Regions from separate parts of the Kitasatospora sp. NPDC058170 genome, predicted to be linked through region 3. Evidence: riboswitches for the same ligand, from Rfam matches in the RefSeq annotation. Region 3 holds a riboswitch; each other region holds the start of a gene.
What was found. Region 3 has a riboswitch for cyclic di-AMP ahead of ACFVVX_RS16335 (family 16 glycosylhydrolase). Riboswitches for the same ligand answer to the same signal wherever they lie in the genome.
Positions count from the first base shown of each region.

Region 1 (6,347 bases), on a different contig from region 3:
GGTGCTGCTGCTGAACCGGCTGGCCCGTCCCTGAGCCCTCCGCCACCGGGGGGAAACGGAGTGACGCCTGGTCAGCCGCCGGTTTGCGAAGGTGTGGCGATCTCGTGAAGTCATGGCGGTGGACGGGGGTTCACGCCATCGGGGGAGTGGCGCAATGCCGTGATCTTCACTAGGGTCTGGCGTCAAACCTATTTTCCGGATTCTCACTCAATCGGGTGAGGCCGATGGAAGAAGGAGCAGTCCCCTTGGCCTCCCACCGCCGTCCCAAGCAGGCGAGCCGCGCGCGGATCTCCGTGCTCACCGCCGCCGCAGCGACCGCGGTCGCCCTCTCCGCCCAGGTCAGCGCCCACGCTGCGCCCAACCCGTCCAAGAAAGAGGACGTGAAGGCGCAGATCGACCAGCTGAACGAGGAGCAGGAGCAGGCGGCGGAGAAGTACAACGGCGCCAAGGAGCGGACGGACCAGCTGCGCAAGCAGGCGGACCAGCTCCAGGACCAGGTGGCCCGGGGTCAGGACCAGATGACCCAGCTTCAGGCCGGGCTGGCCGAGGTGGCGGGCGCGCAGTACCGCACCGGGGGCATCGACCCGTCCGTGCAGCTGATGCTCTCCTCCGACCCGTCCGGCTACCTGGACAAGGCCTCCAGCGTGCAGCAGGCCAGCTCCAGCCAGGCCGAGGCGCTCAAGGGGCTGCAGGACCAGCAGCGCCGTCTGGACCAGCAGAAGACCGAGGCCGCGGCCGTCCTCGCCTCCCTGGACAACACCACCAAGGAACTGAACCAGGCCAAGGCGGACGTCAACCAGAAGCTCCGGGACGCCCAGGCGCTGCTGAACTCGCTCAGCGCCGCGGACCGGGCCGCCCTCAAGACCGCCCAGCAGCAGACCGACCGGGCCTCGCGCGACGCGGCCCGGGCCGACCTCGGCAGCCTGCCGCAGGCCTCCGGGTTCGCCGGGGCGGCCGTCTCCAACGCGATGAGCAAGCAGGGTTCGCCGTACGGCTGGGGCGACGTCGGCCCGAACACCTTCGACTGCTCCGGCCTGATGGTCTGGGCGTACGGCAAGGCCGGCGTCTCGCTGCCGCGCACCTCGCAGGCGCAGGCCAACTACGGCTCCCGGGTGCCCTCGCTGGCCGAGGCTCAGCCGGGCGACCTCATCATCTACCGCGACGACCGCAGCCACGTCGGGATGTACATCGGCAACGGCATGGTGGTGCACGCGCCGCACACCGGTGACGTGGTCAAGGTGATGAAGGCCGACGCGATGAAGATCAACGCCATCCGCCGGGTCTGACGGTCCCTCGGGCGCCGCGGGGCCAATCCGCCTCAATGTGCCTCAATGCCTCCAATCCGGACATTTGCTGACGCATCGACACGCCCGCCGCACGCCCCGCCCCTGGCTTGAGCCCCTGTGATGTGGGACACGCCATCGGCGGGGGTTGTCGGCCGCATGGTGAGAATCGATCAGCTCCGCGTACGGCGGCGATCACACCCGGTCATATTCACAAATGAACTTGGGACTTGTTCTGTCTTTTTTCTGACAAGGATTTGAACGGATCACGGTTCTGTCACTAGGGTCGGGATTCGAACCACCGCACAGTCGATCGCCCAGCCAGGGTGGCGGCGGGGGTTACCGCCGAGTTCGTGAAGCAGCGGGGCAGGTCTCCTGCCCGACGGGGAGCCCAGTAGTCGGGGGCGCTGTGGACCGGAGCCGGGGAACCACACGTTCCTCCGGGGTGAATCGGCGCCAGGTCGACCGGTGGAACGGTCGGTGAGGCGTCGTAGGGCGCGCTTCCAGCCCGAACCCGTCAGCTCACCCGGTAGGCGGATGTAGGAAGAAGGAGTCCGCCTTCGTGGCGTCCCATCGTCGTCCCAAGCCCGCCGGCCGCGCCCGCGTCTCGATCCTGACCGCCGCCGCCGCTGCGGCCGTCGCCCTCTCCGCGCAGTCCGGCGCCCACGCCGACCCGACGCCGACCAAGGACCAGGTCAAGGAGCAGGTCGACCAGCTCAACGAGCAGGCCGAGGTCGCCACCGAGAAGTACAACGGCGCGCAGGCCAAGCAGCAGGAGCTGCAGAAGCAGGTCGGCGAGCTCCAGGACAGGGTGGCGCGTCAGCAGGCCACGGTGACCGAGGCCCAGGGCGGCCTCGCCGAGCTCGCCGGCGAGCAGTACCGCAACGGCGGCATATCGCCGACCGTCCAGCTGATGCTCTCGTCCAGCCCGGACAACTTCCTGACCCAGGCCGGGGCGATGACCCAGGCCAGCAGCACCCAGTCCGGTGCGCTGAAGGACCTGCAGGAGCAGCAGCGCAGGCTCGACCAGGACCGCAACGAGGCCCAGGGCAAGCTCGGCGAGCTCGAGGCCACCACCCAGCAGCTGAAGGCGTCCAAGGAGGACGTCCAGGCGAAGCTGGCCAAGGCCCAGGACCTGCTCAACACGCTGACCGAGCAGGAGCGCGAGGCGCTGCGCCAGGCCGAGGCCAAGGCCGCCGCCGAGGCGAAGGCCAAGGCGGACGCCGCCAGGGCCGAGGCCAAGGCGAAGGCCGACGCCGAGCGGGCCTCCCGCGACAGCGCCCCCCGCAGCGACATCAGCGCGCCGTCCGAGGGGTCCTCCCCGGTGGCCAAGCCCGCCGCGCCGGCCAAGCCCGCCGCGCCCGCGGCCAACAGCTCGCGCGCCGCCGCCGCGATCGCCGCCGCCGAGAGCAAGCTCGGCGCGCCGTACGTCTACGGCGCCACCGGTCCGAGCTCCTTCGACTGCTCGGGCCTCACCGGCTGGGCGTACGCCCAGGCCGGCGTGTCGCTGCCGCGCACCTCGCAGGCGCAGGCCGGTGCCGGTACCCGGATCGGCTCGAACATCGCCGACGCCCAGCCGGGCGACCTGGTGATCTTCTACGGCGACAACCACCACGTGGGCATCTACGTGGGCGGCGGCCAGGTCATCCACGCCCCCAAGCCGGGTGCCTCGGTCCGCTACGAGGCGGCCTCCAACATGCCGGTCTCCGTCATCGTGCGCCTCTGATCCCCGATCGGCTCCGACAGGCCCGGTCTCCCCTCGCGGGAGGCCGGGCCTGCGGCTTTTCCGACGGGTCGAGCTGATGTCCGATTGAGGGTCAAATATTCGGGTTGGGAGGGGTTTGGACTCGATCGCCGCGACTCGCTAACGTCTGCCACCGGACTCCCGCTTCCCGAGCCGCCCGTTCCGGGGGTGGCGGCGGGGCCGGACCGCAGGATTGGAACCGCCACCGCATGGCCGTGCACCGCCGTCCCCAACTGTCAGGTGTACACGTCCTCGCCCGTGCGCTGGTGCTCACCGCGGCGGCCACCACCGCGCTGGGCGTGACGGCCGGCGGCAGCGCCCAGGCCGCCCCGGGGTCGCCGGACGGGCCGTCGAGCCGCAAGGACGTCAAGGCCCAGGTCGAGCAGCTGTACGAGGAGGCCGAGCAGGCCTCCGAGAAGGTCAACGCGGCCCAGGACGTCCAGCAGCGGCTGCAGGGCGAGACCGGCGCGCTCCAGCAGCAGATCGCCGTCGCCCAGGACGAGCTCAACCAGCTGCGCGGCGACCTCGCCACCGTCGCCGGCGCCGAGTACCGGGGCGGCGGCATGGCGCAGACCGTCCAGCTGATGCTCTCCACGAACCCCGAGGGCTACCTCACCAAGGCCCGCACCCTGGACCAGGCCGCCGAGCGGCAGAACGAGACGCTGCACGAGGTGGTGGCCCGTCAGCGCAGGCTGGACCAGCGGCGCACCGAGACCACCGCCAAGCTGGCCGAGCTGGAGCAGACCCGGCGCACCCTCGCCGAGAGCAAGCAGCAGATCCAGCAGCGGCTGGCCAAGGCGCAGCGGCTGCTCAACAGCCTGGGGGCCACCGAGCGGGCCAGGATGGCGGCGCAGGACGCCCGGGAGGCGGAGCAGCGCGCCACCCGGGGGACCGACCGGCTCGACCTCGGCACCGTGCCGCCCGCCTCCGAGCGGGGCGCCGCCGCGCTGGCGGCGGCCGTGCGGACGATCGGTTCGCCCTATCTGTACGGATCCACCGGCCCCCGCGCCTTCGACTGCTCCGGTCTGATGTACTGGAGCTGGCGGCAGGCCGGAGTGACCCTGCCGCGCACCTCGCAGGCCCAGGCGTTCGCCGGCCAGCGGGTCAGCATCTCCGACGCGCGACCGGGAGACCTGGTGATCTTCTACCGGGACATGCACCACGTCGGCATGTACGCCGGCGGCGGGGTGATCGTGCACGCCCCCTACCCGGGAGCCAAGGTCCGCTACGAGAGCGTCAACGCGATGCCCGTCGCGGGGGTGGTCCGGCTCTGAGCCGTACCGATCCGACCCGGGCCGACGGCGCGGAGGGTGCCGGGGGCGTCGTCGGTTCCGCCGCGCGCCGCCGCGGGCTCTCCCGGCGCGGCGCGCTGCTGCTCGCGGTGGGCGGGCTGGCCCAGCTGTCGTTGCCGCGGGCCGTCCCGGCCGCCTCCGCCCCGGTCCGCTCGGCCGCTGACGACCGCGCCGAGGTGGCCGCGCTGCTGGCCGGGCGCACGCTGCCCGCGGGCGTGCCGGCGGCCGAGGCCGTCTACCGGAACCTGGTGCCCGGCCCGGCCGGTGAGCTGGGCAGGCTCTCCGTCTCCGCCGAGCTGGCGGTCCGGATCGACGGCTACGACGACCACCCGCTGGTGTACCCGCGCCGGCTCGCGCTGATCCGGGCCGCGGACGGCTGGCGGGTCGAGCGGGAGGAGAGCGCGGGCGGCGCCCCGCCGATCTGGGACCTCGGCACCGTCCGGGCCGCCCGGGGCGCGCACGGCCTGGTGCTCGCTCTGGCCGACGGCCCGGACCCGGCGGAGCTGGCGGCCCTCGCCGACCTGGCCGTCCCGGCCGTCGAGGCGCTCTGGGGCACCGGCTGGGCGGGTCGGCTGCTGCTGGAACTGCCCGCCACCGAGGAGCAGTTCGCCCGGCTGCTGGAGGCGGGTGCGGGCGACTGGGCCGGGATGGCCGCCGTCACCACGGCCGCCCCCGGCGCGCCCTGGAACACCCCGGCGGACCGCATCCTGGTCAACCCGGAGGCGTACGGGCGGCTCAGCGCCTTCGGCCGGCAGGTGGTGGTCACCCACGAGGCGGTGCACGTCGCGACCCGGGCCGACACCCGGGCCTGGACACCGCTCTGGCTCTCCGAGGGCGTCGCCGACTGGACGGGCTACCAGGGCTCCGGGCGCACCGCGCGGCAGATCGCGCCCGAGCTGGCCCGCGACATCGCGGCCGGGAGGCTGCCCACCGCGCTCCCCGCCGACCGGGACTTCACGGCCGGCGCCGGCGGCATCGCCCAGGCGTACGAGCTGTCCTGGCTGGCCTGCGACCTGATCGCCCGGCGCCACGGGCCCGAGCGGCTGGTCGGCCTCTACCGGGCGGTCGGCGCGGCGGACGGGACGCTGGAGCGGGAGCGGCTGCTGGACCGGGTGCTCGGGGCCGAGCTGGGCCTCGGACTGGACGCCTTCACCAGGCTCTGGATCGCCGAGACGGCCCGACTGCTCGGCCCGGTCTGACACCTACCCGTCGAGCGGCCTTCGAGCCGCCTTCGACCGGCTCTCCGATGACCCAGGGGGTGTTTGCAAAGCCGCGTCGGACCAGGCCGGGACTTTGCAAAGACTCCCTAGCCCCGGCGCTGGGGCGGTGGCGCGGTCTTGGCGGTCGGCGCGGTCTTGGCGGTCGGCATGGCCGGCCGGTCCATGCCGTCCAGCAGGTCCTGCTCGTACGCGATGCCGGGCCGCACCGGGTAGCCGCCGACGGAGGCCGGCTCGGGGCGGGCCAGCACGATGGTCGGCGGCAGCTGGGCCGAGCCCCGGGTGGAGCGCCAGAGCCGGATGCAGGAGAGCACGGTCGCGGCCAGCAGCAGCCCGTTGCGCAGTCCCAGGACCGTCACGCCGCCGGCCTGGCTGTTGTACACCTGGCTGAACATCAGCGGGAACTCGGCCGTGGTCAGTGGGGTCGAGATCAGGACCAGCACCGCCACCGGGCGCTGGCTGGTGCCGCGCACGGTCAGGCAGACCGCCGCTACGCCGACCAGCCAGACCAGGTACTGCGGGCTGATCACCCGGCTGGTCACGGTGAAGATCAGCAGCGCGGTGAGGCCGGCGTCGTACATGGTGGCGGCGTTGCGGCGCTTGGCGGTGAACCGCCACAGCAGCAGCCAGCCGAAGCCCAGCAGGGTGCCGGCCATCATCACCTTGGTGATCACGTTGACCCACGGCCCGAGCATCTCGACCGAGCCGTAGTTCATCATCACCTTGCCGTCCCAGGCCCCGGCCATCCGGGCGAAGTGCAGCGGCAGCGCGCCGAGCGACTCCACCTCGATGCCGCGGTCCTTCTGGAACG
Region 1 is NZ_JBHVUV010000001.1:466,984-473,330, forward strand. Features, by position in the region: gene ACFVVX_RS02135 (NYN domain-containing protein) at 1-34, shown strand, start outside; gene ACFVVX_RS02140 (NlpC/P60 family protein) at 246-1,286, shown strand; cyclic di-AMP (ydaO/yuaA leader) riboswitch at 1,679-1,835, shown strand; gene ACFVVX_RS02145 (NlpC/P60 family protein) at 1,846-3,009, shown strand; gene ACFVVX_RS02150 (NlpC/P60 family protein) at 3,237-4,301, shown strand; gene ACFVVX_RS02155 (hypothetical protein) at 4,409-5,518, shown strand; gene ACFVVX_RS02160 (glycosyltransferase 87 family protein) at 5,626-6,347, opposite strand, start outside.
Region 1: linked by a shared signal. The riboswitch ahead of ACFVVX_RS02145 (NlpC/P60 family protein) and the one ahead of ACFVVX_RS16335 (family 16 glycosylhydrolase) in region 3 are both predicted to bind cyclic di-AMP.

Region 2 (6,347 bases), on a different contig from region 3:
GGTGCGGCGCGGGCCGCCGTAGACGGTGTGCGAGACGGGCAGCAGCCGGCCCTCGTCCACCAGGTCGAGCACGATGCTGGCGGCGCCGAGCGCGGGCCGGGCGACGTCGGTGACGGCCGTGGTGACGTCCCGGACGGTGACCGCCCGGGACAGCGAGCGGGTCAGGGCCAGCAGCAGCGCCGAGCGGGCCCCGGCGGCGCCGGCGCCGCCCGGTTCGGCGGCGGGCTGGTGCTCCTCGGGGGCGGGGACCCGGTCCAGGTCGGCGAGCAGCCCGGCGATCCGGACCGGCCGGCCGTGCACGTCGAGCATCACCTCGCCGGTCTCCTCGATCCGGATCACCCCACCGCCCCGGCGCGGCACCCGGTAGAGCAGCCGGTAGGGGCCGCCGGTGGCGAGCGCCTCGGCCAGGGCGGCCTGGACGTCGGGCAGGTCCTCGGGGTGGACGAGCCGGTCCAGCTCGGGCGCGGCGCCGGGCCCGCCCTCCGGTGCCGGCCGGCCGACCACCCGGTAGGCCTGGGCGTCCCAGTAGGTCTCGCCGGTGACGAGGTCCCGCTCGAAGGCGCCGTGCCCGGCGGAGCGGACGGCGAGCGAGAGCATCGGGTGGGCGAGCCCGGCGGCCCGGTCGGCGTCCGGCTCGCCGACCCGGACCCCGCGGTTCGTGCCCGGCTCCGCGCCGGCGTGGTCGAGCAGGTGGGCGAGCCGGTGCGCGCAGGCGTCGCCGAGGGTCTCCAGGACGTCCAGGTCGCGGCGCGGCACGGTGCCCCGGTGGGCCAGGGCGAGGGCGAGCACGCCGAGCGGCTGCTCGTCGACGATCATCGGCAGGGTGATGATGGCGACCATGCCGGTGCCCATCCCGGTGTTGCGGTTGGGGTAGTCGACGCTGGTGCGCTCGGGGCTGAGCAGGTAGGGGCGGCGCAGTCGCAGCGCCATCGCGGCGGGGAGGTCGCTCGCCGGGTCGACGACGCCGTAGCGCTCATGGGCCCAGTCGGGCAGGCCGTGGGAGGCGGCGAGCCGGAGCATTCCGGCGGAGTCCAGCAGGTAGAACGCGGAGCCCTCGCCGGTGATCCAGCCCGGACCCTCGGCGAGGACGGTGCCGAGGAGTTCGGCGGCGGTGGTGCACCCGAGCAATAAGCGCACGCAGCGCATCGCCGTGCGCGCGGTGGGGCTGCTCCGCGGGGTCCGGCTCTCGTCCTCGGAGGGGGGGAGCCACGGCGAGGTCAGGTCCATCGGGATACCCGGCCTTTCCGCTCCGAGGGGGTGGGTGTCCTAGCGGGTCCTTAATTCTTAATACCTTATTTCTTATGTCGGTGAATGGTGACTCCGCTCCGGCGCCCGGGGGCCCCGCCGGGCAGAGCCCGGCGCGGTCGGCGCGGCCCCGGGCTCGGTTCGGGCACGTCGACCTCCACCTCGGGCCGGCGGGCCGTCGCGGGTCGTGACCACCTGTCAGCCGGGCCAATCTAACCCGCCCCGCCCGATTGGTACCGATTTCCAGTTCGAAACACACCACAGGTTCCGTCGGAGGCCGGGCGGGTCGGGGCCGGGGCCGGCTGCGGAGGCCGGGCGGGTCAGGGCCGGGGCCAGTTGCGGAGGCCGCTGGTGAGGACGGTGATCAGCCGGTCCTGGGTCGTGGACAGGTCCTCGGAGAGCTGGAAGGCGCCGCCGATGGACAGCGAGGCGAAGCCGTGCGCGAGCGAGCGGACGGTGCGCGCGGCGTGGATCGCCTCGGAGCCGCCCAGGCCGTACTCGCGCAGCACCGCCACGATCACCCCGACCAGCCGCGCGGCCGCCCGGGTCAGCTCGTCGTCCGGCTGCGGGGCCTGCGGCAGCGCGGAGTAGCGGTGCGGATGCTCGGTGGCGTACCCGTGGTAGGCGCGCAGGACGGCGGCGACGGCGTCGTCCCCGCCCCGGCCGAGGGCGGCCTCGGCGAGGCGGTCGGCCAGCTCCTGGGTGACCCGGACGGCGATCAGCCGGCGCAGCTCGGCGAGGCCGCCGCTGACGTGCTTGTACAGCGAGGGGGTGGCCACGCCGGCCCGGCCGGCCACGGCGGCCAGGGTGAGGGCCTCGGGGCCCAGCTCGTCGATCAGGGCGAGGGCGTGGTCGACGACCTGCTCGGGGGTCAGTCCGACTCGGGGCATGCGCGGTCTCCGTACGGGGGGAAGTGGGCTCGGCGGGGGCGTGCGCGGCAGGTGCGCGGGCGCGGGCGGGGGCTGCTCAGACCAGTTCGGCGAGGAAGGGCAGCAGCGCGTCGGCGGTGGCCTGCGGCTGGTCGGCCATCGGGTAGTGCCCGGCACCCTCGATCATCACCTTGCGGGCGTGCAGCGCCGCGGCCTGCCGGTTGGCGACCAGCTCCGGCTTGGGGAAGTCGGGGTCCTTGCTGCCCATCACGACCAGTGCCGGGCAGTGCACGGCCGCGCTCCAGCCGGTCGGCGCGGAGTCCCCGTGCACGTAGCCGCGGGTGGCGGCCTTGCGGCCCGGGGTGCGCAGTGCGGAGACCAGCCCGTCGACGTAGGCGTCGAAGTCGGCCGGCTTGGCGCCCGGGTACGCCATCCTGCGCTGGTAGAGCCCCCAGAAGGCGGGCGAGTGCACCAGCAGTGCGCCCATCACGCCGAAGGCGGCACGCTGCAGGGCGTTCGGCGGCAGGTTCTCGACGAAGGCGTCCAGCAGGACGATCCCGGCGACCCGCCCGGGGGCGTCCCCGGCGACCTTGACCACGGTGGCGCCGGTGTACGAGTTGCCGGCCAGGACGGCGCGCTCGATGCCCAGGTGGTCGAGCAGGGCGAGGACGTCGGTGGCGATCGCGGCGGGCGAGTAGTCGTCCCAGGCGATCGAGGACTCGCCGAAGCCGCGCAGGTCCATGGTGATCACCCGGCGGCCGGCGGCGGCCAGCAGCGGGCGCAGGTGCCGGTACGCGGCCCGGCTGTCGAGCATCCCGGGCAGCAGGACGACGGGGGCGCCGTCGCCCTGCACGGTGTCGTCGTAGGCCAGCCGGCCGCCGGGAACGTCGAGGAACTGCGTGGTGGGGGTGGTGGAGCCGGTCATCGTGGGCCTCCTCGGTCCGCCGTGCGCGTCATCGGCGGGTTCTGCCGATAGCCATAAAGCTAAGGCTAATAGCCTTAGCCGTCAAGCTGTCGACCCGAAGTCCTCTCGGACGTGCCGGACGCCGCGGCGGCTCAGACCCCCTCCACCTTGAACGGGTCGTGCTCGCTGAGCAGCTTCTCCAGCCGGGCCTGGTCCACCCGGGTGACGATCTCGTTGGTCTCCTGCCGGTCCCGGATCACCTTGGCCAGGGTGAACGAGGACGTGACGGTGTAGAGCAGCCCCAGTCCGAGGAAGGCCCGCGTCCAGGCGTCGACCGGGAGGTAGGCGATCCCGATCGCGAGGGCGACGCCGGACAGGGCGAAGGACAGGACGGCCTGGATGTAGTACGCGGACGTGGTGCGCGACTGCACGGGTGCGTTCATGGCGCCAGGATGGCGGCGCCCGGGGCGGCCGCACATGAGTAGAAGTACTCAACCGGGGGTCCGTTCGTTGACGCCCCATCACGTTCGGTAGTGTCAGTTGCGCTCAAGCCTCACAAATCGCCCATCAGGTCACGTACTGCCCGGGCGGTCTCGATTCGTGCCATCCGGATGGCTTGGAATCAGAGGCTCCTAGGATTAACGTTTGATAACGCAGCGCGGTCGGCAACGCCGTACCCAGACGGCACCGTGCGCCGTCGCCTAATCCCGACGACCCGCCTCCGGGCAGGTCAGGGAGCCGGGGAACCATGTTCCTTGGGGTGAATCGGCCAGGCCCAGGCCCGGCCGTAGGAGACCTTCCTGCTCCGAACCCGTCAGCTAACCCGGTAGGCGCGAAGGAAGGAAAGGAGCGCGCCTCCGTGGCGTCGACGCACTCTCCGGCACACCTGCCCGGCTCCGGCTCGGGCACCCAACTGCTCGACCACCCCTGGCCGCCCGCCCACGGCGGCGGCTACGGCGGCCCGGCCGACGAGCATGCCCCGCAGCCCGTCGAGACCAACCGGCACCGGATGCCGCGCCAGACCCGCGGGACCGCGCCGCTGCTCGGCGTCACCGCCGTCGCCGCCACCCTCGGGGCCACCGGCTTCGCCTCCGCCACCCCGGCCGCAGCGCCCGCCATCGAGACCCCGGACGAGGCCCCGGTCGCCCTCTCCGCGGACCCCGGCCTCGCGCTCGCCGCCCGCATCCAGCAGCAGGCCGACAGCCAGCGCACCGCCGCCGACGAGACCGCCCGCCTGCAGGCCGCCAAGGAGGCGGAGGCCAAGCGCGCCGCCCAGCAGGTGGAGGCCAAGCGGGCCGCCGAGGCCGCCGAGAAGGCCAAGCTCGCCGCCATCAACCTGCCGGTGCGCGACTACAACCTCTCCGCCCACTACGGCCAGAGCGCCTCCTACTGGGCCCACCTGCACACCGGCCTGGACTTCGCCGCCGACACCGGCACCCCGGTGTACGCGGTCGGCCAGGGCACCATCACCTCGGCCGGCTGGTCCGGCTCGTACGGCTACCGGATCGTCGAGACGCTGCCCGACGGCACCGAGATCTGGTACTGCCACCTCTCCTCGATCATCAAGGGCTCCGGCAAGGTCGTCCCCAACCAGCAGATCGGCAAGGTCGGCGCCACCGGCAACGTGACCGGTCCGCACCTGCACCTGGAGGTCCGCCCCGGTGGCGGCGCCCCGGTCGACCCGGAGACCTGGTTCGAGCAGCGCGGCATCACTCCCTGACCGCACGCCCCGATGTCAGGCCCTGACAGCAGGCCCTGACACCGGGGCCGACAGCCCGTCGGGTCGAGGCGCCCCGGTCCACCGCGGACCGGGGCGCCTCGCGCTACTCCTGGGGCAGCCGCGCCAGATAGGCGTCGATCTCCTCCTGCCCCGGCTCCGGCGCCAGCTCCGGGAAGTCCGCCACCAGCAGCCGGGCCAGCCCCGGCACCGTCCACTCGCCCAGCAGGTCCAGCGCCACCTCGACCGCGGCCTCCTCGAACGCGCCGAAGTCCCCGGCGAGCTCGTCCGGCATCGGGCGGCCCAGCGCGTTCAGCGCCGCCAGGTTGCGGTAGCTGCGCCGCATCAGGCCCTGCTCCAGCAGCCGCCGGGCGCCGTCGGTGGCCATCCCGACCGTCAGCACCCGGGCCTCGCCCCAGCCCTCGTCGTCCAGCTCGTCCAGCCACCCGGCCTCGGCCAGCGCGGCGTACGCGGCCGACCGCTCCTGCGGCGCCAGCTCCCGGAACGCCTCCAGCCAGGCCCGCACCGCCGCCTCGTCCGCCACGTCCACCCCGGCGGCGTGCAGCAGCAGCGCGTACAGCCGCGGCCAGGTCACCAGGTCGGCCCGGCGCAGCAGACCGGTCGCCACCTCGCCCTGCCACTCGGCCTCGGCGTGCAGCCGCTCCTGCCGCTTGGCGTTCAGCCGCTTCGCCGCCCGCTGGTGGTCGACCAGCAGCCGGACCGCCTGGCCGTACGCCAACGGGTCCTGCTCCGGCTCGGGCTGGACGTACAGGTACAGCCGCTCGACCAGCAGTTGTTCCACCGCGTCCGAGGTCAGCTCCGGCCAGCCGTCGCGCATCCTGCCCTCGCCCAGCTCCAGCAACGCCAGCACCGTCCGCAGCGGCGCCCCGCCCACCGGGTCGCGGCCTTCCGCCCCCGCCCAGGCGAGCAGCTCGGCGGCCTTGGTGCGCGGGGCGAGCCGCAGGTCTTCTTCTTCCATGTCACGTACGGTAACCGGTAAGCGCGGGTAGGGTCGGCAGACATGGTCCCCGTACGACTCACCGGCCCCCGGCTGGCCATCCGCGAGTTCCACCACACCCCGGGCGACACCGACGCCCTGCACGCGGTCTTCGGCGACCCGGAGACCACCCGCTACCTCCCCTTCGAACCCCGGGACCGGGAGAGCTGCGCCGACCAGATCGCGCAGTACCTGGAGGAGGCGCTCAAGGACGAGCGGACGGTCTACCGCCTCGCCGTCACCCCGGCCGCGGCCGAGGGCGGGGACGGCGACGACGAGGCCCTCCCGATCGGCATGGCCGCCCTCACCCTCGGCGACCACCGCTCCGCCTTCCTGGGCTACGCGCTGCGCCGGGACGCCTGGGGCAACGGCTACGCGGGCGAGATCACCGGGCTGCTCTGCGGCTTCGCCTTCGACGCCCTGGCCCTGCACCGGCTGGCCGCCCGGGTCGACGTGGACAACGCCCCCTCCATCCGGGTGCTCAGCCGGGCCGGCTTCCAGCTGGAGGGCCGGATCCGGCACGACCTGTACCTGCGCGGCACCTGGTACGACTCCTTCCAGTACTCCCTGCTGTCCGAGGAGTGGGCCGGGGCGGGGGGTTAACCCCACCCACGG
Region 2 is NZ_JBHVUV010000002.1:60,568-66,914, reverse strand. Features, by position in the region: gene ACFVVX_RS03175 (SpoIIE family protein phosphatase) at 1-1,227, opposite strand, end outside; gene ACFVVX_RS03170 (TetR/AcrR family transcriptional regulator) at 1,566-2,135, opposite strand; gene ACFVVX_RS03165 (alpha/beta fold hydrolase) at 2,212-3,039, opposite strand; gene ACFVVX_RS03160 (YiaA/YiaB family inner membrane protein) at 3,171-3,461, opposite strand; cyclic di-AMP (ydaO/yuaA leader) riboswitch at 3,707-3,865, shown strand; gene ACFVVX_RS03155 (M23 family metallopeptidase) at 3,878-4,738, shown strand; gene ACFVVX_RS03150 (hypothetical protein) at 4,842-5,714, opposite strand; gene ACFVVX_RS03145 (GNAT family N-acetyltransferase) at 5,757-6,335, shown strand.
Region 2: linked by a shared signal. The riboswitch ahead of ACFVVX_RS03155 (M23 family metallopeptidase) and the one ahead of ACFVVX_RS16335 (family 16 glycosylhydrolase) in region 3 are both predicted to bind cyclic di-AMP.

Region 3 (6,347 bases):
CGGCCCGGGCGGGACGCCCGGGCCGGCGGCGGGGGTCCGTCGGGGCGCGGCAGGTCAGGCGACCGGCTCCAGCGTCCCGGTGTGCAGCTCGCCGACCCGGCCGCCCTCGCCCTCGTACGTCCAGAAGGCGCGCACCGTCAGCTTGCCGAGGTCCATGACGTGGCTGACGGTGATGCCGCTCTGCTCGGTCCAGCTGACGAAGTACACCTGCGGGCCGACCTCGGCGACGTGCAGCGCGACGTCCTCCCACTGGCCGGCCGACTCGCCGAGGCCCTCCCAGCGCAGCCGCTTGCCGTCGGCCGAGTAGGCGTTGCGGAACGCCGCGCCGTTGTCGACCTGGAAGAGGTAGGTGCGGCCGGCGAAGGCGGGCAGGGACGCGGTCATGGCTGGGCTGGTCCTCGTTGTCTCGTGCGATGCGTACAGGTGGACTTCCAACCTATCCGACCGGGTGACGTTCCCGGCGGACTTCCCGGCGGAGTTCACGGCGCCCGTCGACGCGCCCGCCCGCCGCCCCGCCCGGCACCGGCCGCCCCCCCGAACCGCCGCGCCGAACCGCCGCTCACTGCCCGAGCACCGGCCCGTGCAGCACCGTCCCCGCCACCTTCGCCGCGGCCAGATCGGCCCGCAGCCGGTCCGCCATGAACTTGTTGGCCACCAGCACGGTCGGCGCGGCGGGCAGCTTCGCGATGGTGTTCTTCAGGTCCTGCAGCATCTTCTGGTACTGCTCCGCCGTCGGCTGCCAGGAGACCTTGACGGTGTAGACGTCGTACAGCGCCCGCATCTCGCCGCCCCGGCGCAGCAGCAGCTCGGCGACGAAGGTGGACCGCAGGTTCTGGTAGGAGTCGTCCGAGTAGAGGGCGATCAGCGGCCCGCCGTTCGCCCGGGCGAGGTCGCGCTCCACCAGGGTGGTGGCGAACGGCGCGAGGTCGCTGTGCCCGTCGCCGTGGCCCCAGACCACCAGCGGGTTGGTGTACCAGGCCGCGGGCTTGGTCCAGGCGCTCAGGACGCCCCACTGGACGCCGGCGAAGAGGCTCAGCGCGGTGGCCACCGCGAGCACCGACAGGCCGGCCTCGCCGCCGCGGCGCAGCAGCGCCGGACGGGACGTGCCGCGCGGCGGGGCGGGGGAGGGGCGCAGCAGCAGTCCGACCGCGCCGATCGACATCAGGCCGATCACCACACCGGCGGCGGCGATCTTCTCGAAGTAGTACGAGTAGTAGCCGATGGTGTGCAGCTGCCACCACCCGAAGCCGCCGATCACCAGGCCCGCCCCGACGACCAGCACCAGCAGCGCCTGACCGGCGGCGGTGCGCCGGGTGGCCCGGCCGAGCGCGCCGAGCAGGGCGAGCAGCCCGCCGCCGAGCAACAGCACGCGGTCGGCGCCGACCATCGGTCCGGCCAGGTTCGAGGTGCCGGCGACGTCGAGGTCGGAGAGCACCGACACCGCACTGGGCAGCGCCGCCACTCCCAGCCCCGCGAGCAGGACGAGGGCGGTCGAGCGCCACCGGCCGGCGAAACGGCGCCGGTTGACCAGCACCCCGGCCGCCACGGCGAGGCCGACGAAGACCCCGTACAGGTTGTAGACGTAGGTGACGGTGATCAGGCCGGCCACGGCGGTCAGCAGGTGTTCGGTGTGCCCCATGGCCGGCCGTACCGCCAGCGGGAGGGCGACGGCGAGGAAGAGCAGACCGATGATCGTGGAGTCGAAGCCGTGTCCGACCAGGTCGGAGTAGTTGCCGGCGAGCATCAGCGAGGCCACGGTCGCGCAGGCGGCGGCGGCCTGCCAGCCGCGCAGCCGCGGGCCGCCGATCCACCGGGCCGCCCAGACCAGGGCGGCGCAGAGCAGCGCGTAGGCGGCCAGTACGTAGAGGAAGTAGCGGTTCATCGCGTCGAGCGCCGCACCGGGCGCGGTGGAGGAGCGGACCAGGGCGTCGACCCAGGCCAGCAGGAAGTGCGACCCCTGCGGGTACACCGCCTCGGCCGGGGTCATCATGTACGTCCTGGCCTGCTCCTGGTGCAGGAAGGCGTAGCCGCCGACGTGCCGGATGCCCTCGAAGTAGGAGAAGTGCCCGAGCCGGTCCTCGGCGGTGGCGATGTACGCCACCCGCTCGGTGAGCGACTTGCCCGCCACCGCGTGGTGCAGGTAGTACCAGACGCCGGTCGCGGTACCCGCCACCAGCAGGTCCGTCCCGCGCAGGCGCAGCGGCAGCCGCGGACGCCGGTCGGCCAGCCAGCCGGCCAGGCAGACGGTGCTGAGCAGCACCCCGGCGGTCGGCACCGGGTGGATGCCCCACGGCCAGACCGAGAAGAGCAGCCCGAAGGCCATCACGCCGGCGGCGGTGATCAGGCCGGCCGCGAAGAGCCGGTCGACCAGGCCGCCGCCGACCCGGATCAGTGAGGCCACGGCCAGCACCAGGACCGGCAGCAGCGCCAGGTCCAGCCCGGCCGGGTGCAGTGCGAGCGGAAGCAGCCAGGACGCCGCGAGGAGTCCGGCGAGCAGCGGGAGGCGGCGCCGCGGCGTCCCGCCCTCCTGGGGAGGGAGCTCTCCGGTGAACGGTGGAGCATCCGACGGTCGGTCCAGTACGGCAGACGAAAAGGCCATCGCGAAAGAGCGCTCTCTTCGATCGGGTCCTGCGTGTTCGCACCCCCCCGTCAGGACGCGATCCGGCCAGCACCCGTGGGTACACGACCTTCAAGGCGACATCATAAGCGCCACCGAACGCACACATGTACGAGGGTCCGGTCGGTGGACGCCCGTCCCGCCCCGGCCTGACCCGCCCGACCCGGTGTGAGCTGTGCGACAACCGCTCCCGATTCCTTGGCGCCGTCCGGACGGCCTGCCTAGCCTGCACGAGTCGTCCGCCCTCGCGGACCCCGCCGTCGGGACGCCGAGTCCTGTCCACCCGACGGCGTGCAACCGAGCACCACAGCGGACGGGAGCGGGGGACCCAAGGTCAGTGCCCGACCCGTGCGCTCCCGCGTACGGGCCGTGGCTAGGGGTGAAGCCGCTCCACAGGCGGCCGGGCAACCTCAGCCCGAACCCGACAGCTCACCTCGCAGGCGTGGCAGAGGAAACCCCATGCAGAAGCCTGCCCGGCGCACCGCACCGCGCCATGCCCGCCCCACCCACCGAGGCCGCAGGGCCGCCGTCGCCGCCACCGGCGCGCTCGCCATCAGCGGCGCCGGCCTGCTCGGCGTCCCGGCGCTCACCGGCGCCCAGGCGGCCACCGTGCCGACCGTCACCCAGGACAAGCTCGCCCCGGCCGCGATGGTCGCCGGCAAGGCCTCCGCGGCCTCGCTGACCGTGCACTCCTCGGCCTGCTTCACGGCCAAGACCGTCGGCGTGGGCGTCCGCGACGCGGCCGGCCGCAACCTCGACTTCCCCGGCAACCGCTCCAACGCGCAGATCTGCCCCACCGGCCTGTCGATCACCACCGGTACCCGCACCCTGCCCGCCGGGACGTACACCCAGTTCGGCTTCTGGCAGGACTCGGCCGGGGCCTGGCACAACCTGCCGTCCCAGAAGCTGGTGGTCTCCACCGCCACGGCCACCCCGACCCCCACCCCGACCCCCACCCCTGCGCCGACGTCCACGCCGACCCCCACCCCGGCGCCGACCGGCACGCCCACCACCGGCACGCCCACCACCGGTGCGCCGGTCGCGGGCAAGAGTCTGGCCTGGTCCGACGAGTTCAACACCCTCGCCCTGGGCTCGCGCTGGACCGCCGACAAGAGCAGCTCGTACCACTACGGCGACCACAACCCCAACGACAACAAGCTCGACTGGCTGAACAAGAACAACGTCGCCGTCTCCGGCGGCGCCGCCACCTTCACCGCCAAGCCGAGCAGCCACACCCTGGAGAACGGCAAGCAGGCCTGGGACACCGGGCTGCTCACCACCGAGTACTCCAGCGAGGGCTTCAAGGTGAAGACCGGCGACTACGTCGAGACCCGGGTCAAGCTCCCGGCCGGCACCGGTGCCTGGCCGGCGCTGTGGACGTGGAACGGCACCAGCGGCAACCACGGCGAGATCGACACCTTCGAGTACCACTCGGACAACGCCAACCTGCTGGAGCTGACCAACCACGTCAACGCCGACCACAAGTACGTCACCGACGCGAAGGCGATCGCCCACGACCAGTGGGTCACCGTCGGCACCCAGTACGGCGCCAACTCGGTCGACTGGTACATCAACGGGGTGAAGGTCTTCGCGGACGGCAAGGGCGTCGGCGCCAACTGGTCGGCCTACCTGATCCTCAACCTCTCCCTGAGCGCGGGGCAGTACCACCCCGCGCCGCAGGGAACGGCTCCGATCACCTTCGCCGCGGACTACGTCCGCGTCTACCGCTAGTGCCGGCCGTGGAGACCGTCCGCCCCGTCAGGAGCGGACGGTCTCCACGACCTGGATCGTGAACGGCTCGCGGTTGTTGTTTTCCTTCTGGTCGTCGTCGCTACGCACCGCGACATAGCCGCCGGTCAGCTCGCCGAGCGGGACGGTGGGGGCCAGCCGCAGCGGGATCAGCGCCGTTGCGCTGTCGTACGCCGGCAGACCCGCCGGGAAGACGCAGCGCACCCGGTGGCCGTTCTGGATCACCTGGCAGTCCTCGGGGAAGAACGGCTCCTCCGGCGTGACGCCCTCCGGCAGGGTGACCGTCACCCGGAACGACGAAGCGGTCCGGTCCGGGCCGAGGTTGGCGATGAAGGCGTGGAGCGTGGTGGTCCCGCCGGGCGCGGCGGCGTCGGGGTCGATCCGCACCACCTCCAGGTCGGACTTGGAGGCTGCCGCGGGCTTCGCGGGTGCGGCGGGCGCCGCGACCTCCGCCGCCGGGGCGCCCCCCGGCGCCGGGTCGGCGTCCGAACACGCCCACGCGGGCCCGGTGGCCAGCACCACCAGCGCCGCCCCCACCGTCAGTGACCTGCCGAAGTAACCCCGTACGGACCCACTGCGCGACATTGCCGCTCACCCTGCCCTCTGCGTTCCGGCGCCCCGCACCGTCGCGGGCCGCGTCCGCCCCAGCGTGACCGAGCGGCCCGCCGCGGCCGGGCCGACCCGCCCTCGGGCCGCTCGAACGGGCGAACAGGTCCACCGGAAGCCGAGCCGGACCGGTCCGACCCAGCTTGCGGGACGGCAGGGGTGACCACCCGTCAGGGCGCCAGCACCCGCCCCAGCCGGGTCGCGATCTCCTGCATGACGGGGACGAGGGAGGCCGCGCCGGCCTGCTCCTCCAGGGCCCGGATCCGCGCCTCGGGACCGGAGACCGAGAGCGCCGTCGGGGTCGGCGCCCCCGGCACCGCGAGCGCGATGCAGCGCACCCCGATCTCCTGCTCCTGGTCGTCCACCACGTAGCCGCGCTCGCGCGCCTGCGCCAGCTGGTCCAGCAGCAGCTGCGGGTCGGTCACCGTGTACGAGGTGTGCGCGGGCAGCGGGTTGGGGCCGAGGACGGCGCGCGCCTCCTCCTCGGGCAGCTGCGCCAGCAGCGCCTTTCCGACACCCGTGCAGTGCGGCTGCACCCGGCGGCCGACCTCGGTGAACATCCGCATCGAGCGCCGCGACTGCACCTGTCCGACGTACACCACCTCGCCGCCCTCCAGCACGGCCAGGTTGGCCGTCTCGCCGGTGGCCTCCATGAGTTCGGCCAGGTACGGGCGGGCCCAGCTGCCGAGCAGCCGGCCGGCCGTCTCGCCCAGGCGGATCAGCCGCGGGCCGAGCGTGTAGCGGCGCGCGGTGTCCTGGCGTACATAGCCCTGCTGCACGAGGGTACGAACCAGGCGGTGGATGGTCGGCATCGGCAGACCGGACGAGGTGGACAGTTCGCTGAGCGTCGCCACGCCGCCGGCGTCGGCCAGCGCCTCCAGCAGCAGGAAGGCGCGCTCGACGGACTGCACGCCGCCGCTCGCGCGGTCCGTGCTGGTCGTCGATGCTGTGTCGGGGGTGGCGACCACCGGCGTTCCCTTCGCTGTCGGGGGAGGAGTAGAGTCCCAGCGATCACCTCAACAAACCGTTGAAATTCTGTATCGCGGAAACTAGTCTCCACCTTACAGAATCGGACCCGCCGACAGGTGGGTTCCGATCGGTTCAGATCAAGGAAGCTCCCACCGGAGCTCCCTTCGCCAGGCTCAACCGTCTTAGGAGTGTCCTGCCCATGGCTACAGATCAGGGACCCGCCGGCGCCTCTCCCGCCGCTCCGGTCGTCACTGTCGCCGGTCCGCGCGTCCAGCGGGCGGAGGAGGTGCTCACCCCGGAGGCGGTCGCCTTCGTGGTCGGCCTCCACCGCGCCTTCGAGGGCCGCCGGCAGGAACTCCTGGTCCGACGGAAGACCCGCCGGGCCGAGACCGCCAGGGCCGGGACG
Region 3 is NZ_JBHVUV010000013.1:29,164-35,510, forward strand. Features, by position in the region: gene ACFVVX_RS16325 (MoaF N-terminal domain-containing protein) at 55-384, opposite strand; gene ACFVVX_RS16330 (hypothetical protein) at 560-2,599, opposite strand; cyclic di-AMP (ydaO/yuaA leader) riboswitch at 2,910-3,075, shown strand; gene ACFVVX_RS16335 (family 16 glycosylhydrolase) at 3,077-4,348, shown strand; gene ACFVVX_RS16340 (hypothetical protein) at 4,376-4,951, opposite strand; gene ACFVVX_RS16345 (IclR family transcriptional regulator) at 5,143-5,940, opposite strand; gene aceB (malate synthase A) at 6,141-6,347, shown strand, end outside.